DNA from 4 places in the Paenibacillus sp. Soil724D2 genome. Region 2 is predicted to be linked to each of the others. Evidence: riboswitches for the same ligand, from Rfam matches in the RefSeq annotation. Region 2 holds a riboswitch; each other region holds the start of a gene.
What was found. A riboswitch is a leader RNA that binds a small molecule or an ion and turns the genes downstream of it on or off. The one in region 2 is predicted to bind cyclic di-GMP.

Region 1 (4,217 bases), on a different contig from region 2:
TCGAAGGTCTCTTTTTTGTAGTGCAAGTTAGAATACGTAAACGCTATGATGATTTCACCCATGGAGTTCTTGTAATGATTTCTATTACTTGGGCGTGGTTTTATTTTTAATTTTACTAACTATAGAATTTTTTTATATAAAGCTAATAAATGAGCCTTCCTTGTACGATAAATATAGTAGACAATAAATTAATGAGGAGATGAACAGGATGGTTATGCGAATAACAGGTATGTCCTCCGGTATGGATATTGATGGCATGGTTAGTAAGCTAATGAAAGCAGAGAATATGCCGATCGATAATCTTAATAAGCAGAAAACAAAGAATGAGTGGCTGCAGGATTCGTACCGTGCAATAAACACAGCTATTTATCCATTAAGTGAACAGAGCAAGCAATTACAGTATAACTACAACTGGCCAACAGCATCAGGGACAGATGGTAGTGGAAATCCTGCCTTCACACAGGCAGATAAAGATGCTATTTACGCAAAAATAAGCAGTTTTATTTCGACTTATAACGACACAAGCGTTGCATTGAAATCCAAGTTAGATGAGACGGTAGAGCGAAGCTTTCAACCACTAACAAGCGACCAAAAGAAGGCAATGAATGATGATGATATAAAAAATTGGGAAGACAAAGCAAAAAAAGGTTCTCTTCGCGGAGACACGATAGTGTCTAAAGCATATTTGGATTTCCGTTCCGACGTGACTACAGAGGTGACTGGAATTACGTCGACATATAAATCGCTTGTTGATATTGGAGTCACAACGGGTGCTTATAACAAGTACGACACTTCAACCGCAGGCAAATTGTACATGGATTCAACTAAATTAAAAGCAGCTATTGATGCGGATCCACAAGCAGCAATTAATTTGTTCACGGCACACGGTACCGGTACAGATCGAGGTATCGCACAGCGGATCTATGAGGATGCTGGAAATACGATGTCGGAGATTTCGAAAAAGGCTGGTTCGGCAAATGGATCGTATACTAGCACTTATACGTCTCTGGGCAAGAAGGACTATGATCTCGCTCAAAAAATTTCAGATATGACAGAAAAGCTTAACAAGAAAGAAGACCATTTTTATAGAATGTTCAGTACCATGGAGACTGCAATTGCAAAAGGAAATTCCCAAATGAGCTGGTTACAAAGTCAAATGGGTTAATTATACTGCAATAATATTCCTAAAGTTTGTTATATGGAAGGAGGAAACCTATTGGAAATTCAATCCAAATTCCCCCAGGTTCAATTACCCGCTTTAACAAAGGATGTGTCTGAGCCGATTAAGGCAACCGGAGAATATATTGAAATCAAGGACAAGAGCAAATCACAAATATTAACGGTTGGGGAGAAGGCTTTACTTGATTCAATTGATAAGGCTAACAAAGCGCTTCAAGGCACCCCACATGAGTTTAAGTATAAAATACACCAATCAACAGGTGAAGTAATCGTACAAGTTTTAAATAAAGATACCCAAGAAATTGTTCGTGAGGTTCCGTCCGAAAGGTTTATCGAACTGGTGGAGAAACTTCAGGAGCTGTCTGTGGGTGCAATCATCGACGAGAAGAGGTGAAGACGCTCTATGCTTAACGTACAGAATCAGTATTTAAACACCCGTGTTCAGACGTCCTCCCCAGCAGAATTAACTTTGATGCTTTATAATGGTTGTATTCTCTTTATTAAACAGGGTATTACTTGTATGGAGAAACAAGATTTTGCAGGGAAACATACAAATTTTACAAAAGCACAGAATATAATTGAAGAGCTTCAATCCACACTAAAAATGGAATATGAAATTTCCCACAATTTAAACAGTTTATATACGTTTCTTCAAAGCAAGTTGTTCGAAGCTAATGTCAAGCTTAATTCCGAATCTGCTCAATATTGTGTCACGATGTTTACAGAATTGCGTGATACATGGAATGAGGCGTTGAAGAGCTTGAAAAATGCGGAGAAGGTGAAATAGGTATGAGACATTCGACTCCAATGGAGCACTTGTTAGAAAACCTGAGAGAAACAACAGGTCAAATTTCCCATTTAGATTTAAATGAAGAGGCAAACGAAAGTTTGCTTCTTTCTTTACAGAATGAACAGGTTGAACTGAGGCAAAAAATTGAAGAAACGTTGTTGGATGAAAGACGTTCTTTTACTGAACATGAGAGACAATACCTCAGAGCGTGTTTAGTGATGGAACAAAACAATATAGAGAGATTCAAAACGACCCAGCAGTCTCTGGTTGGACAACTTCAACGCATCAACTCTGGTAAAGTCTCACGAGAGCTATATCATTATGAAGAAGAGCAGAATGTTGGCTTTTTCATTGATAAAAATCGGTGATGGAAATAATTGTCGAAAAATAAGGTAAATGTTGTAAGAAGTACTAGAGATATACTTGTGAAAAAAAGAATAAGAAAATATAGTAAAATAGTACGTAGGAATTAGTTCCAAGGATATAGAAAATGAGAATAGAATGGCAAAACTATAGTGATATAGTGACGCAAAGCCATGGGTCTAATCGCTTAATTTAGACGATCAGGTCGCCAGGTTGCCCATTCGTTTGGTCATACAAACAATAGCAACCTGCTATTGTTTTTTGTTTGCATATTATCAAATATTATGGAGGAATAATCATGAGACGAATGAAGCAATGGTTAGTTTTGATGTTGACCTTTAGCATGATTTTTAGTGGATTGATGCTGAGAACTACGGAAGCGGCAGCAGCAGTAAATGATTATGTGAGTGTAACCAAAACTGTTTCCCCGACGATAATTACAACGGAGGATACAGCTGATGTTACATTGAATATCACGGGTACCCCGCCAGTCAATGTAGTTGTTCCGAACGATGTCGTACTTATCATCGACAAGTCGGGAAGTATGGCACCTGCCTACAATAACGGTGAAGATAAAATGACGAATGCAAAGAATGCTGCTAAAGGTTTCGTTGATTTGATGGATTTGACAAAGCACAGGGTGGCTGTTGTCGATTTTTCATCAACCAATATGATCAGTAGCATCCCCTTCACAACAGATAAAGACGTTGCCAAAAATTACATAAATGGAATTCAAGCAAATGGTGGGACAGCGACTGGCGATGCTATTCAAGCAGCCATAAACTTGCTGGTGGATCATCGCCCCGAAGCGCAGCCAGTCATCGTCATTATGACGGATGGGGAGGCCAATCAACCATCGAACGATCCATATGGGTATGCAAAACAAAAGGCGCAAGACGCGAAGGATGCAGGTATTATAACCTATACGATTGCACTGCTCAAACCGAGCGAGGATCCTGATACAAGCGGACCGAACATACTGCTTAAAGAAATGGCCACAACGGCAGCACATCATCACTTCGTGCTTGGTTCAACCGGATTAGCTGAAATATATGCAGCCATTGTCAAAGAAATTGGCTTGGCGAGCGCCTTTGATGTTACAGTAATGGACATTGTTGATCCGAATTTTGAAATTGTTCCGGGATCAGCTGACAATAACATCCCTAAACCGACCATAAATGGGAATACGCTAATTTGGGACTTTAATGAATTAAAGGATAGCACCCTTTCATTTACGTATAAAATCCGTCCGGTAAGTAAAACAAAAACGGGTACTTTCCCAGTCTCAACAGCGAGTTCGGTTATAACTTATAAGGACTATGCAGGTGCAAGCCGATCGAAGTCCATTTCGAGTGTTAGTGTGAAGGTAAAGCTTCCAGCTCCGGAAATCACGTCGTTGGACAAACATATTGGTCATCCAAATGGCGGAGAAACGGTGGTCATTAACGGCAATCACTTTGTAAGCGGGGCAACCGTCCTTTTCGGAACGATGCCGGCGACTAATGTAGTATATGTAAGTGACACACAATTGACGGTAACTGCTCCCGCCGGAGCCCAAGGTGTTGTCAATGTTACCGTATCTAATCCGGATGTTCAACAAGCGTCAGCCCCTTACCAATACAAAGCTGACCCGATTGTTACAAACATAGAGCCGAATAACGGGCCTATTGATGGTGGTACTCTGGTGTTCGTATCAGGTAACTATTTTATGAAAGGAGTCACTGCACAATTTGGTGATCTTCCTGCATCGGTAGTCTATGTTAATCCATCTTATATAAAAGTAACTTCTCCGATGGTAACAACGCCTGGTCCAGTTGATATTACCTTTACAAATCCAGATGAAACAAATGTTGTTGTTCCGGGAGGATTTACGTATAATGCACCT
Region 2 (4,217 bases):
GGCTCTTATTCAACTGCATTTCTCCCGAATCCATACTTGGAAAAATCGGACTTTATTATGAAATTGACTCTTTTAAACAACACCATTCAACCGCGTGTTTGAATTCATTCATCCAACAACCTCAACCCAGCATAATTGACGATTGATCCCGGTTTAAGACCTCAATATTGAGCATGATTAGACGAATGAATCGAATGTCTTCTCCTACAAATTAGAAAACAAAACATCAGGATGGATTTAACTTTACCTCCCCCTAACCCAAAAACATTTAATTCCATATAGATAGAAAAAAAAGGATCTGAGTCGACGACTCAGATCCTTTTTTGAAAGAGATAAATATACTTTGAGGAACAACGCTCCGCGATTTCAATTTCTAACGTCTTTTTCCAAAAATTACGAATCGTAGTTCCGTTTCTTTAACAGTCTCTGCGATCTCTTAATCCTCTTCCGCTTCTTCTACCTCATATGTACATAGAAAACGCTCTACACCCGGATATTTCTCTCCGAGGCTGCGAATGACAAACCCAATATTCCGATAAAATTGGACTGACTCTTCATCCGTTTCTGCCACGATTCGAACGGGGTGCATATCTTCAATAATTTCTAGGATAATCCCTCGTCCAAAGCCTACCCCTCTGCTCTCCGGTTCAACGGCAAGATGAGTGATCGTCATCTCCTGATTATCACTGAGTTCAAAGCCGATAATGCCCACCATGATACCTTCGGATTCATATCCAAACAACCATAGATTAGCATCATTTTCATAACGATCAATGACAGGTTGCAACGCCTCAGGATCGGGGAAAACGCTGTAACTCAGCAGTTCTTGTATATCATTTTCATTTAGTCGGGATTTCACATTTACTAACATCTTTATTCACTACTTTCGTATTGTTATCTACACATAATCTAACAACTTAAGCAAGCTGTCAATATGAGCTACAGGGGAGATTCCCTTCTCCTTCATCAGATGTCCGCTCAGCCCGTAGCTGATAAAGGGAACTCCTGCATCTACGGACGCTCTGCCATCTATCCACGAATCTCCGATTGATATCCATTCGCTCTCAAGAATGTGTGGAAAATGCTGCTTAGCGGCTAAGTATCCAGATGGAGATGGTTTCATCGCTTCCATTTGTTCTCTTCCGATGATCAAATCAAAGTATGGATGAATTCCCGTTGTTTCCAGCGCTTGTACCGCTGCCTTGTATGAATTATTTGTCACAATAACCAGGACATATCCCGTCATTAAAGCTTTCAGGAGCTCGGAAACATGGGATTCCAGTCCTGCGCCTTCCATGCCGATTAGTTCATGTTGAACGACCATATGCATCACTTCTGTATAGGACTCTTCAGACATCCCGTTCGCTTTCACATACTCAATCATGGTTGAAGTGGTATGCTCTTGAATCGGAAAACCAACTGGCAATAAATCATGATCAATAAGGTAGTCCGCCACTTGCTTTTTCATCATTTGGAAATTAATCTTAGACCTCAGCAGTGTATTATCCATATCAAAAATAATGCCTCGAACATGGCTTGATTTATACATTGAACCTCACCTATCCATCTTTAGAACTATAAAAAATCAAGAAATTAGCATTATAAATTATTCTTAGTTGAATTCGACATCGTTCGCTAATTATATGCAAATACCGCTATAGACACGTCATTTTTAACTAATTATAATAGGGCGTATTAACTGGTATTTAAGCTTTACACATCACTGACTAGTGCCTTATGAACTACATAAATAGAATCGTAAAAAGCAAACCATTGGAAACAATGCGACGCAAAGCCATGACCTAAGGCATCCCTAATTGGGATTGCTATGGACGACAGGTTACCGAGTCAAGGAGTTCATCCTTTCATTCGGGATGGGCTTTTTTATTTATACGAAATGAGGTTGATTCATGCACCATACGCTAACAGATAATTATCCAATTTACCTCATGCTGCTAACGTTCATTATTTCAATAACTGCTCTTTACTTATCCTTTAATAACAAAAAAGCACTCCAAGCTTCGCTATTAGAGTCTGCTATCGATTGTATCATGATGTTTAATTCAAGTGGGAGGATCATTGCGTTTAATCCTGCAGCAGAAGCCATTTTGGGTTACGAACGCAAAGAAGCTCTAGGGCTAACGTTAATCGATTTTCTTTTTGAAAAAGATGGCCAGGAGACAACCTTCTTAAATCTGCTATTCACAGCCAAAGATGAATCGATTATCGGTAAGCGAACCGAATTGAAAGCATTTCGATCGGATGGCAGCGTGTTTCCAGCGGAAATAACGATTACGAGCACTCCGTATAAAGGAAGGCATGTTTATACAGCTTATCTCCGTGATCTGACTGAAAAAAAGAAGTCCGAGGAAATGATACAACAGCTAGCCTATTTTGATCTTCTGACAGGCTTGCCGAATCGCAACCAGTTCAATCAGCTTTTCCATGATGTGTTAAACAAAGCCAAACAACATAATCAAAGCTTAGCTCTACTTTTCCTTGATGTAAATCGGTTTAAACTCATTAACGATACCTTAGGCCACCACTTGGGAGATCTGGTGCTGCAAAAGTTCTCCGCACTGCTCTCGGAAAGCTTGTTTGCACAAAGCATTGTTTCCAGGCTAAGTGGCGATGAATTTGTGATTTTGTACCCATTCGGGAATCGGGAGTCAGCAGCTGTGCAAGCGGAGAAAATCATTCGACAACTGGAAGCTCCTTTCCAAATTGATGGTCGAAATGTTTTTGTTTCCACTAGTATCGGTATCTCTTTGTATCCAATCGATGGAGAAGATCCGGAGGTTCTACTGAAAAATGCTGATCAAGCGATGTATTTGGCCAAAGACCTCGGTGGAAACCATTATCATTTTTATGAACAGGAAATGAGTGTCATTTATTCGAGGAGAAGTGCATGTGAGCAATCCCTCCGGTCAGCTATAGAACATAATGAGCTCTACCTCATGTACCAACCCAAATTCCATATTCCTACTGGCAAAATAATCGGGGTAGAAGCTTTACTACGGTGGGATAGCCATGCGTTAGGAAGCGTCTCTCCGAAGGAATTTATTCCTATTGCTGAAGAGTCCGGACAAATTATTGCAATCGGAAAATGGGTTTTACAAACTGCCTGCTTACAAATGAATAAATGGCAAGCTGCGGGCATGGAGCCTGTTCCTATTGCAGTGAATATATCCTCTGTCCAGTTTCATCAAGAAGATTTGGTGACAATGATTCTCGAGATTCTGCATCAAAATAAGCTGGAAGCACAGTATTTAGAACTTGAAATGACCGAAAGCATTTCGATGAATTACGACCTTAGCTGCATGGAAAAGCTTTATGCTTTAAAGCGTGAGGGAGTTAAAATCTCTATCGATCATTTCGGAACTGGTTATTCTTCTTTAAGTTATTTACATAACTCTCCAGTGGATACGTTGAAAATTGATAAATCGATCGTTCATGAGATCTCTACCTATAATTCGGAATCTTCAATCATTGAAGCTATTATGGCTATGTCACATAGTTTAAAAATGAGTGTCATTGCCGTAGGTGTAGAAACTCATGAACAGCTCAATCTTCTAGAAAGATTTGGTTGTGAAAATATACAAGGATACTTATTCTCAGTTCCACTTACAGCTGAGCTATTTGAAAAGAGTTATGTTTTCCATGATACAAATGCTAGTCCAAATGCTTTATGAAAAAAAGCCAGAATGCGGAGGTTACTCCGTCTTCTGGCTTTTCAGATCGGACGCCGAACGAATAGCAAACGGCATGGCCAATGAAAGTAAGCTTGCCAAAAGTCCAAACACGAACATACCGTGAATACCTGTATAAAAGACGCTGGATTTCGTAAGGATTGCACCCATAATGGTTACGCTGACCGCTGTTCCAATATTCCGTGCAAAGAGCTGCAACGAGGTAGAAATCCCCTTCTGGTGCGCTGCTACAAGCTGCTGTGAACCGATTGTAGTAATAGTGAAGATTATCCCATAAGCAAGACCAAGCGTCGTTAGTGCGGTAAACGTGTACCAGAATGGAGTACCCTCATGTATGAAATAAAATAAGGCAGCTGTAATGACGAGTATTATATTACCTATGACTAGAAGCCGTTTATATCCATAGCGAATTACCCATTTCCCACCAGGAACAGCAACAGCCATCCACCCAATGGATGTGCTCAGAAGTGCAATACCGCTAACAAACAACGAGTAGCCTTGATTTTG
Region 3 (4,217 bases), on a different contig from region 2:
CAATACCCAGTCGACCTACTGTGTAGGCTGGACCGTAATCTTCGCCCAGAGGCGCCTTGGCCAAATCATAGATGTTTTTCAAATTCGGAATACGACTGCGGTCGATCTTATCGAAAAGTCCCGCTTCAATGCCCTGTTGTGCGTAATAGTCGGATAAATAAATGAGATCCACACTCGAACTGCCTTGTTTCACTTTGTTCAAACGTTCTGCGTTATTGCCTATTTCAAGAACGATCTTAGCATTATGCTCTTTCTCAAATGGCGCGTACACTTCTTTCTTAAAGAAATCATCCGCAAAACCCCAGGTGGAAATGATTAAAGTTGTAGGTTCCCCTTTAGATGCCGCTGTGGCAGCTGCTGTGGGTGCCGTTGTAGCTCCACTTGTATTGCCCTGGTTCTTCGCTGTGCCGCAACCTGTTAAGGCTAGTCCTACTACAGATAAAGAAATTAAACCGCGTACCATTTTTTGTCTCATCATTCATCGTCCTCCCAAGTTTTATCTTGTATGATTTTAATACGTGAATCCCCTGTTAAATTTTTACTAGTATTCTTCAAGACCTAAGATATATGCGCGTTTCGCCGTAAATCCAGCTATACAAAAAAAAGAAAAGTACCCTTGATAGAAAGAAGCTTCTAATCAAGAGCACTCTTCATTGTAAACAATGTAAAGTGACATCTATTGGTATACATGTGGTTTCCTCTTAAGATAAATCAAAAGAGAACACCGCCCGACAAAACTATTCGGTTTGTTTAAGAATAATGTTCGTTATAGCCCATTGCGTCGGCGGATCATAGTCCCTTAATACCGCATCCATGGATAAGCCAAGTTCTTGCTCAAGCCTGTCCCGGATTCTCTTCTTGTATATAGAGGACATATAAAAATCGACTTCGTGTTTGAGCGTTGGCGCCTCGCCTTCCAATGCGGTTGAACGCGGAGAACGGCGATGCTTGGCATGAAAAGTAATAATGTTCTGATCAATGGAAACCTTCAGCAGTGTTGTGCCAAACCCGAACAACTCTTTGGAGATTTCGTTATAGAGGTGACACAGCTTCTTCTTATATTCATTAGAATCTAGTTGTGGCATGGAATCACCTTCAAGATCAATTATCAACCCTTGTAAATCTAACTTAATAATACATAGGATTTCAGAATTAATCAAGAGAATCGTTCGTCTTTCTCACTGAAATCGGGCATTATTTACCTACATCACATCTAAATGATCCAATTTACCGAATGTCTTACAAATTTTGCTTGATATTAGTGACGAATACACGTTAAAAAATCTCGGGCAACATAAATCTAACTCGGTTAACACAATCAAGGGCTGCTTAAGGCACACCTTTAATACTAGTACTTTATTCCTAGTAAAAAGAGTGCTATAATTTAATAAATGAATAGTAATTCTTCTGCTATACGATAAGAGCAAAGCTAATGAAAATTAGTGACGCAAAGCTAAAGGAGCTAAGGCGAAATACTTCGCTATGCTTGCCAGTTACCGAAGGAAGGGACATATCTACAACTCCCCTTATTCTTCTAATAAGAGGAGTTTTCATTATGTAACGAATTATGGTAGCCATCTATTACAGTAAATAGCTAGGTAGAAAGTCCCCCTGAAAGGTGATAATTAAAATGGCCAGACTAATGGTTGTAGATGATTCTATCTTTATGCGATTGATGATTAAGAACATCCTCTTAGAATTAGGGCATGAAATTGTAGCCGAAGCATCGAATGGACTTGAGGCAATCTCTCTGTTTTTACAGCATTCACCTGACATGATTACGTTGGATATAACAATGCCCGAGATGGATGGAATTACTGCATTAAAGGAAATTAAACGTTACAACAGCGATTCAAAGATAATAATGGTATCAGCAATGGGGCAACAATCCTTTGTTATTGAAGCCATTACCCTTGGTGCAAGAGATTTTATTGTGAAGCCTTTTGATAAAGAGAGGGTAGCAGAAGCTGTAAAAAAGGTTCTGAATACGTGAATGCCCACAAAGCTCTCCACCTGAATGCCTCCCCATTCCACTTTTTGTACCTCCACATTATAATAAAATCTTAGCAATTCACATACTTAAACAGTTAGGCGGAATTTCCCATGCATTTACGATCTAAAGAAAGAGTAATCACTTATTTTAGCCTTGATTATGTATTTCGTAGTTTTGTTGAGGTCCTATATAGAATTCAAACAATTCCCTTCTATCGATTCGTTCATTTCTTTGTGATATTCCATAAACGGAGCCCGCTAATCGCATGGCTCCGTTTTTGTTGTTTCAGAATTCGTTGGAATTTGTTGTGCATGACAGCGAATTTGACGATTTGTTGCAGAATTCGTTAGAAAAAATATTTTGGCGAAATTTGACCTTATGGATACATATACAGAGAATTCATTTGAAAGAGAAATTCCTGGCGCTATGGTTGCTGAATACACTCTCAACTTGACCGTGCATGACCCCCTTTTAAATAGATCTATTGTAGAACTATATACAGGAATAAAGGTTTACAGAAATAAGGAGGAATGGGTTATGGGAGCCATTATTTCAATCGGTAATCAAAAAGGCGGTGTTGGCAAAACGACAACCACGGCCATTACGGGGTATCTTCTCTCTAAGAAGTACAAGGTTCTCTGTGTGGACTTCGATAGCCAAGGCAATTTGACACAGTTTCTTACTCAACGAGATATACACGATTACTCCAAAATGACTATTTTTGAGGCGTGTAAAAACATGAATCCCACCCCCTACATCCGCAAGTTAACCTACAACCTTCACTTCATTCCGGCTGATGAAATGCTTGCAACTCTGCCCCTGCTTATCCATCAAAATCCTTCAATGAGTTCGACCATTTTGAGAGATACACTACATAAAGTAAAGGCCAGATACGACTACATACTTATTGATTTACCTCCAAATCTCGGAGAGCACACGATTAATGGTTTAGTGGCTTCCGATTATGCAATCGTCATGCTACAATGCGAACCAATGTGTTATGACGCGCTGGACAGATACATCGCAACAATGATTCACATCAAAGAGGTTAAAAAGCTGGACCTTGTTTTATGTGGCATATTGCCAACAATGATCGATTCTAGAACAATCATTGATAAAACAATCATTGATAGGGTAAGGAGAGAATACGAGGAAGTTGTGTTTCGAGCGGAAATAAAGCGAAGAAATAGAATCAAGGAGTTTTCTATTACAGGAATACAGGAATACAGTAATTCGGATACATCGGCACTAAGGAATTATAGAAATTTTGTCGAGGAGCTGGAGCAACGTGTCCAAGCGTGATGCGATTGAGCAGTTATTAGGAAAACGGCGGAGTCTAGAAATACAGGAAACTGTAAATACAGGTATACAGAAACCTGTAAATAAGAAAAAAGCAACTTTTGATTTCGATGATCAATTCCATACTGAGCTAAAGATATTCGCAGCGAAACAGAATAAGAAGATGGTTGATGTTGTGGTAGAGGCCGTGAAAGAGTATATGCGAAGACATAAAAATAACCCACCGGTCGAGTAGGCCAGTGGGGATTCGTTCATTTTACAGTCTGCCCGATACCAGATATCGGACTGATAATCATTGACCAATTTACCCTATGATACTTGCTGTCACAAAGACAATCAGGATAAAATCTAGTTATCGCTCGATACCATCTACTTCCGTGCCCTAATAATAATTCATTCTGACTTAAATATTTTCTATTATGATATTAAATAGGGAAAAATAAGATTGGTGGAATCCTAAAAAAGGGGGCTGTTCCAAAGCTATTTTGGGATGTTATGCCTCTTTACCCTTTACTGTAATAGGCTATGAAAACCAGAATTTGCCGAGGGGGAACGTCGATGTGCTATTTGGACGAAAACCCCCAGAAATCATGAGGAAGAGGAACGTCGATGCGTTATTTCGCTGTTTTTTGCCTCCGGATCATTCATTTTGATCAAATAACACACTCACGTTCCTCTTGTTTGATTTCAAGCGCAGATTTCCTGAAATAACGGATCGACGTTCCGCTAAATAAAGTTCGGGTGACTTTCCTTTGGAGTCGAAGAAAACAAAAAAGTGAGAAGGCATAACCCTGCCTTCTCATTTTTTTGTTTTCTGTGCACCTAAGCCTAAGTGAATTTATTTACATTTGAAACAGTCTCTTTTACAAATTTAATCCAAATCTCTTCAATTCAACAAAGATACGTTCCAATCTCTTTCCTTTTT
Region 4 (4,217 bases), on a different contig from region 2:
CCCTCTTCATAGAGATAAACCTTGTCTTCAGATTTTTCATAAGTCTTACCGTATCCATTAGGGATGTTCTTAACCCAATTGCCTTCGTATCGAAGAATTCCATTTATAAAATACTTGCCATAACCGTCATACAAATTGTCTTTAAACTCGCCATCGTAGACAAGCTTATCTACGATGTAAAACTTACCTTTCCCTTGAAAAACCCCTAATTTAGTTTCACCTTCGTAAGCTACGAAACTACTATCGTCAATATTGATAACATAGCCTGTCTGACGACCGTCCTCGAACTTCTGCGCAATCGCAATTTCACCTGTTCGGTCGCGACCGTATTGGTTACCTGAAAAATAGATGACGCCTGGTCCAACGACTTCATTATCATGGAACACGGCATCGTACCAAACTGAGCCATTATCGCGGTATAGCTTTCCTTTGCCGTTCATTTGGCCATTCTTGACTTGACCTTCATATAGAAGTGCGCCGTTGTCACCGTACAGCTTTCCTTCAGTTGCAGGATCGTAGATATAAACGGATTTCAGATTAGCATCCCACAGCACCTTGCGCCCCGTTGCTTCGCCAACAAAGCGCAGCGGTACGAAGGTGTAACCCTGATTTAGAAAAGGAGCGGTAGGCATTGAGGTAGTACTGCCATTCACGTTCGCTTCATCCTGTCCTAATATGAGGGAGAGCGACTTACCCTGACTCGTTCCTGTTACACTTTGTTTGGAGTCGTTCCATTCAATGTCTAAACCCAGTTTTTCGAAAATAGGTCTAAATTCAACCGTCGTTGATCCATCCTTCAGTACAGGGGACTGATGGAAGACCACTTCTTCTCCGTCCAAGAAAACACGAATCGGTTTATCTGCATTTAATAGTTCAATTCGCTTCTGTATCCAATAATCACGAACAAACTCATTCGGAACATCGAAGTAAAGCACAGCATAAACACCTGACTGAGAAATGTCCGTAAATAACCGTGTGTTATTCTCCTCTAGCAGAGCGCCCATGTAAGTCCACAAGCCGGAATCTAGTCGATATATCCCCAGTTTGTTCAGACCTCCTGCAGGAACTCTTTCCTTCATATAGGTCATCGAGAGCTTCAAGACGTCATCCCTCGACTCATAGGACACAGCCCACGGGTAGCTGACCATTTTTTGGCCAGGCTTAAGTGCTTTGGTAAGCGCTAAATCTTTATCATCCTTGAAGTCAATTGTGACAGCTTCATAAAAATCAGATTCCGGGTCTTTCGGTGAGTATACGGTTACGCTATCGTCCTGTGTAGACAGTTTTTTAATATTACCCAATTTCCCAATACTTCCCCTGATACCAGTAGGAACACTATAGAAATAAGGAACAGCCGAAACGAGCGTGTCTTCTACCTGACCTTCACCTGTCTTTTCGAGCCGGCGAAGTTGGATGGTTTCGTCCTTCATTCTCAATACAAGCTGGTCGTTATAGATGCCAATGAGGACTTCATTGTCTCCAACAATGCCAGTTTGTCTTGAAGAAAGATCGGCAGCGACAATATGGTTAGCTCCATTTTTGAACTCCGGCCATGCCGCTATACTAGTACCAATGGATACTTGCGAGAAAATATCTCCTAATTCCTTGAAGGTGCTTAGAACCTTTGGTACGGTGTCGATATCCTCGACATTCAGCATCCTTGTCTCATAATCTGGCTTGGAAGTAAATGCATGCATCCAGATAACGTTTTTGCCGTCAAATGCAAATTTCTTATCATTCCTGATATAACCTTCTGTTGGCTTGTACAATGTCCTGGACAATCCATCCATTGCGTTATAGCGTTCTAAGCTCCCCTTATCGCTAATATAGACGACAATACCATTTTCAATTAGAGCCCTTCTGCCTTTTCCGATTTCTGAGGTTACTTTTGTTTCTAAGTTATAAACCCTGAGTATCCCTTCAATCGGTTTGTAGAAAACAACATATTTCCCATCAGTGGCAAATTGATCATAGGAATACGGAGAGATTTCAGTCTTGGTTACTTCACCGGTTAGAAGATTGACAAGCATAACATGCTTTTGGTCCTCCAAATAGACGGCATAGCCTCCTCCTGCAGATAAGTATTGCTTATACTTCTTGGTGTCAGTAAGTTGCTTCAACTCTCCGGTCTCTAAATTGCGGCTGAACACCTGCCACCAACCAGGATTATCTTTGCCTAAGTACACCATCTGATTGCCTGTGATCTTCGCTTCAGACTCAGGTAGCGTGTACTCGGTAAGCTTGTCCGTTGAGGTGAATAACTCCGCGAAGGCGCTTTTTGGCAGCAAGCCTAACGATCCTGCGCCAATGACAACCATCAAGATAAGCACCCATAATTTCATTCTTATAAACCCCACATGCCCTCGCTCCTTCTCAATCTCCATGTTAGATAACACAAAAAAACCAAGCTCAATAGAGCAACCCGGCTATCATCCCATGAGATATGACTCATGGCTTAGACCCGTGGCTTTGCGTCTCCACCTTTCGATGGATTTGCCTTTGTTCATTATTGCTTGGTTATTAGGTATTTTTACTCATTCGTACTAGTTAATTAGAACCAACTGTTTTCCATATTAATCCACGTTTTTTCAAATTTCAACACTTTTCTACAAAAAAGAGGAAATACATGCACAAAGTGTGTGATATCACACAAAAAAGGCCAACCGGATGTCCCGGTTGACCTTTGCCCTGATAAATTTCTGACTTAAATATTCTCTCTATCTAGCAAATAGACTTTCACATTCTTCTTTACACCGAATTCTTGAGCGTCACTCAAATCATTCATAAATACATCAATTCTCGAACCGCGAATAGCCGAACCTATATCCTCCGCTTTACGAATCCCGATGCCGTCAATGAACACCGTAGAACCTAAAGGGATTACTGCAGGATCCACGGCGATCGTGCGTCCTTCTTTGGCTTTAAGACCACTAAATGTGATGCCATACATGGGATGGGATGCCTTTTTACCTGTTGATTCAACGCCAGCCGTATAAGCTGTAAGGGTTGTGTTCAACACTTTTTTGATAATTTTCTTTTGACCATTTGGTAAACCAATCTCGGATTCACTCTTCGGAATCGTTAAACTTTGACCTATCGTTAGCTGGTTCGGATTTGGAATATTGTTTGAATTGATAAGGTCATCTACGGATACGCCAAAATCACGTGCAATTTTGAACAGCGTATCTCCGCGGTCCACTTGGTATTGCGTCCTTGGCTGAACAAGCTCAGCTTGAGCGGCTTCTTCCACAGGAGCTGCATTTCTTGCCATACTATACGTAGGAGGTAATTCCCCCCCATCTTCACTTTCAGGGTACGAATAGGCGGGTTGCACCTGCCACAAACAAAGCAGCAACGGAAGCGTCAAAGTAACATAAAGAATTTTACGAAACATAGTATCTCCTCCTCTTAAAAAATAATAGAGTTATAGCTACTAGATTCGTCCAATTCTATGATTTATATACGTCTCGTATATATTTTTTTCAATTTGATAGACATAATGGACAATTCTTATGAAATCTTATAAACCTAGTAAAAACGGTCTATTGATTTACTATATCACCATTTTCAACGGTAATATTCGTATTCAAAGAGTTGAAGGCGGAGGACAGATCAACAAACATGTGGGGACCAACGCAAACCAAGGCGGACAGAGCGCTAAAAAAAACAAACCATAAAGAAATAAGAATGCTCAGTAGTATACAAAACAAATCTTGGCTTAAACTAACAAACGTGAAAGTAGGAGACTGCCGGTGTGGCAGTCTTTCTTGCTTTTCAACATACAGTAGTTCACAAATATTCCTTGACAGGAATATTCCATCTGGAGTATATTATGTCTATGAATAAGACTTTCAGTGCTCTTGCCGAGCCAAACCGCTTGCACATTGTCGAGCTCTTGCGTGACGGTCCCCTTACCGTCGGGGAAATAGCGGATCGGCTTGAGCTCCAGCAGCCGCAAGTATCCAAGCATCTCCGTGTGCTTAGTGATGCAGAACTTGTCGAGGTACAACCGTCTGCGAATAAAAGAATCTATAAGCTGCAGTTTCAGTCGCTCAAGGAGCTAGATGGATGGCTAGACTCTTTCCGCCGCATGTGGGAAGAGAGATTTGATCGCTTGGACGATTATTTGCAGCAAATGTTAGAGAAGGAAAAGAAAAAACAATTTGATTTGGAGGATTAGACATGACTCAAGAAAAAGCAGGGAACAACTACAATGC

Region 1: another riboswitch for cyclic di-GMP. It lies ahead of ASG85_RS26410 (IPT/TIG domain-containing protein); the one in region 2 lies ahead of ASG85_RS30365 (putative bifunctional diguanylate cyclase/phosphodiesterase).
Region 3: another riboswitch for cyclic di-GMP. It lies ahead of ASG85_RS21250 (response regulator); the one in region 2 lies ahead of ASG85_RS30365 (putative bifunctional diguanylate cyclase/phosphodiesterase).
Region 4: another riboswitch for cyclic di-GMP. It lies ahead of ASG85_RS15975 (stalk domain-containing protein); the one in region 2 lies ahead of ASG85_RS30365 (putative bifunctional diguanylate cyclase/phosphodiesterase).

What each region holds. Positions count from the first base shown of each region.
Region 1 covers NZ_LMRY01000040.1:515-4,731, reverse strand. The annotation lists gene fliD (flagellar filament capping protein FliD) at 209-1,165, shown strand; gene ASG85_RS26425 (flagellar protein FlaG) at 1,217-1,573, shown strand; gene fliS (flagellar export chaperone FliS) at 1,583-1,966, shown strand; gene ASG85_RS26415 (hypothetical protein) at 1,969-2,337, shown strand; cyclic di-GMP riboswitch class I at 2,463-2,553, shown strand; partial or broken gene ASG85_RS26410 (IPT/TIG domain-containing protein) at 2,631-4,217, shown strand, end outside.
Region 2 covers NZ_LMRY01000056.1:70-4,286, forward strand. The annotation lists gene ASG85_RS30355 (GNAT family N-acetyltransferase) at 437-859, opposite strand; gene ASG85_RS30360 (HAD family hydrolase) at 899-1,549, opposite strand; cyclic di-GMP riboswitch class I at 1,755-1,848, shown strand; gene ASG85_RS30365 (putative bifunctional diguanylate cyclase/phosphodiesterase) at 1,911-3,692, shown strand; gene ASG85_RS30370 (MFS transporter) at 3,714-4,217, opposite strand, start outside.
Region 3 covers NZ_LMRY01000025.1:35,366-39,582, forward strand. The annotation lists gene ASG85_RS21240 (ABC transporter substrate-binding protein) at 1-478, opposite strand, end outside; gene ASG85_RS21245 (hypothetical protein) at 738-1,085, opposite strand; cyclic di-GMP riboswitch class I at 1,413-1,501, shown strand; gene ASG85_RS21250 (response regulator) at 1,631-1,993, shown strand; gene ASG85_RS21260 (ParA family protein) at 2,372-3,295, shown strand; gene ASG85_RS21265 (hypothetical protein) at 3,282-3,527, shown strand; gene ASG85_RS21270 (winged helix-turn-helix transcriptional regulator) at 4,156-4,217, opposite strand, start outside.
Region 4 covers NZ_LMRY01000015.1:3,417-7,633, reverse strand. The annotation lists gene ASG85_RS15975 (stalk domain-containing protein) at 1-2,342, opposite strand, end outside; cyclic di-GMP riboswitch class I at 2,414-2,508, opposite strand; gene ASG85_RS15970 (3D domain-containing protein) at 2,705-3,394, opposite strand; gene ASG85_RS15965 (ArsR/SmtB family transcription factor) at 3,839-4,180, shown strand; gene ASG85_RS15960 (SRPBCC family protein) at 4,183-4,217, shown strand, end outside.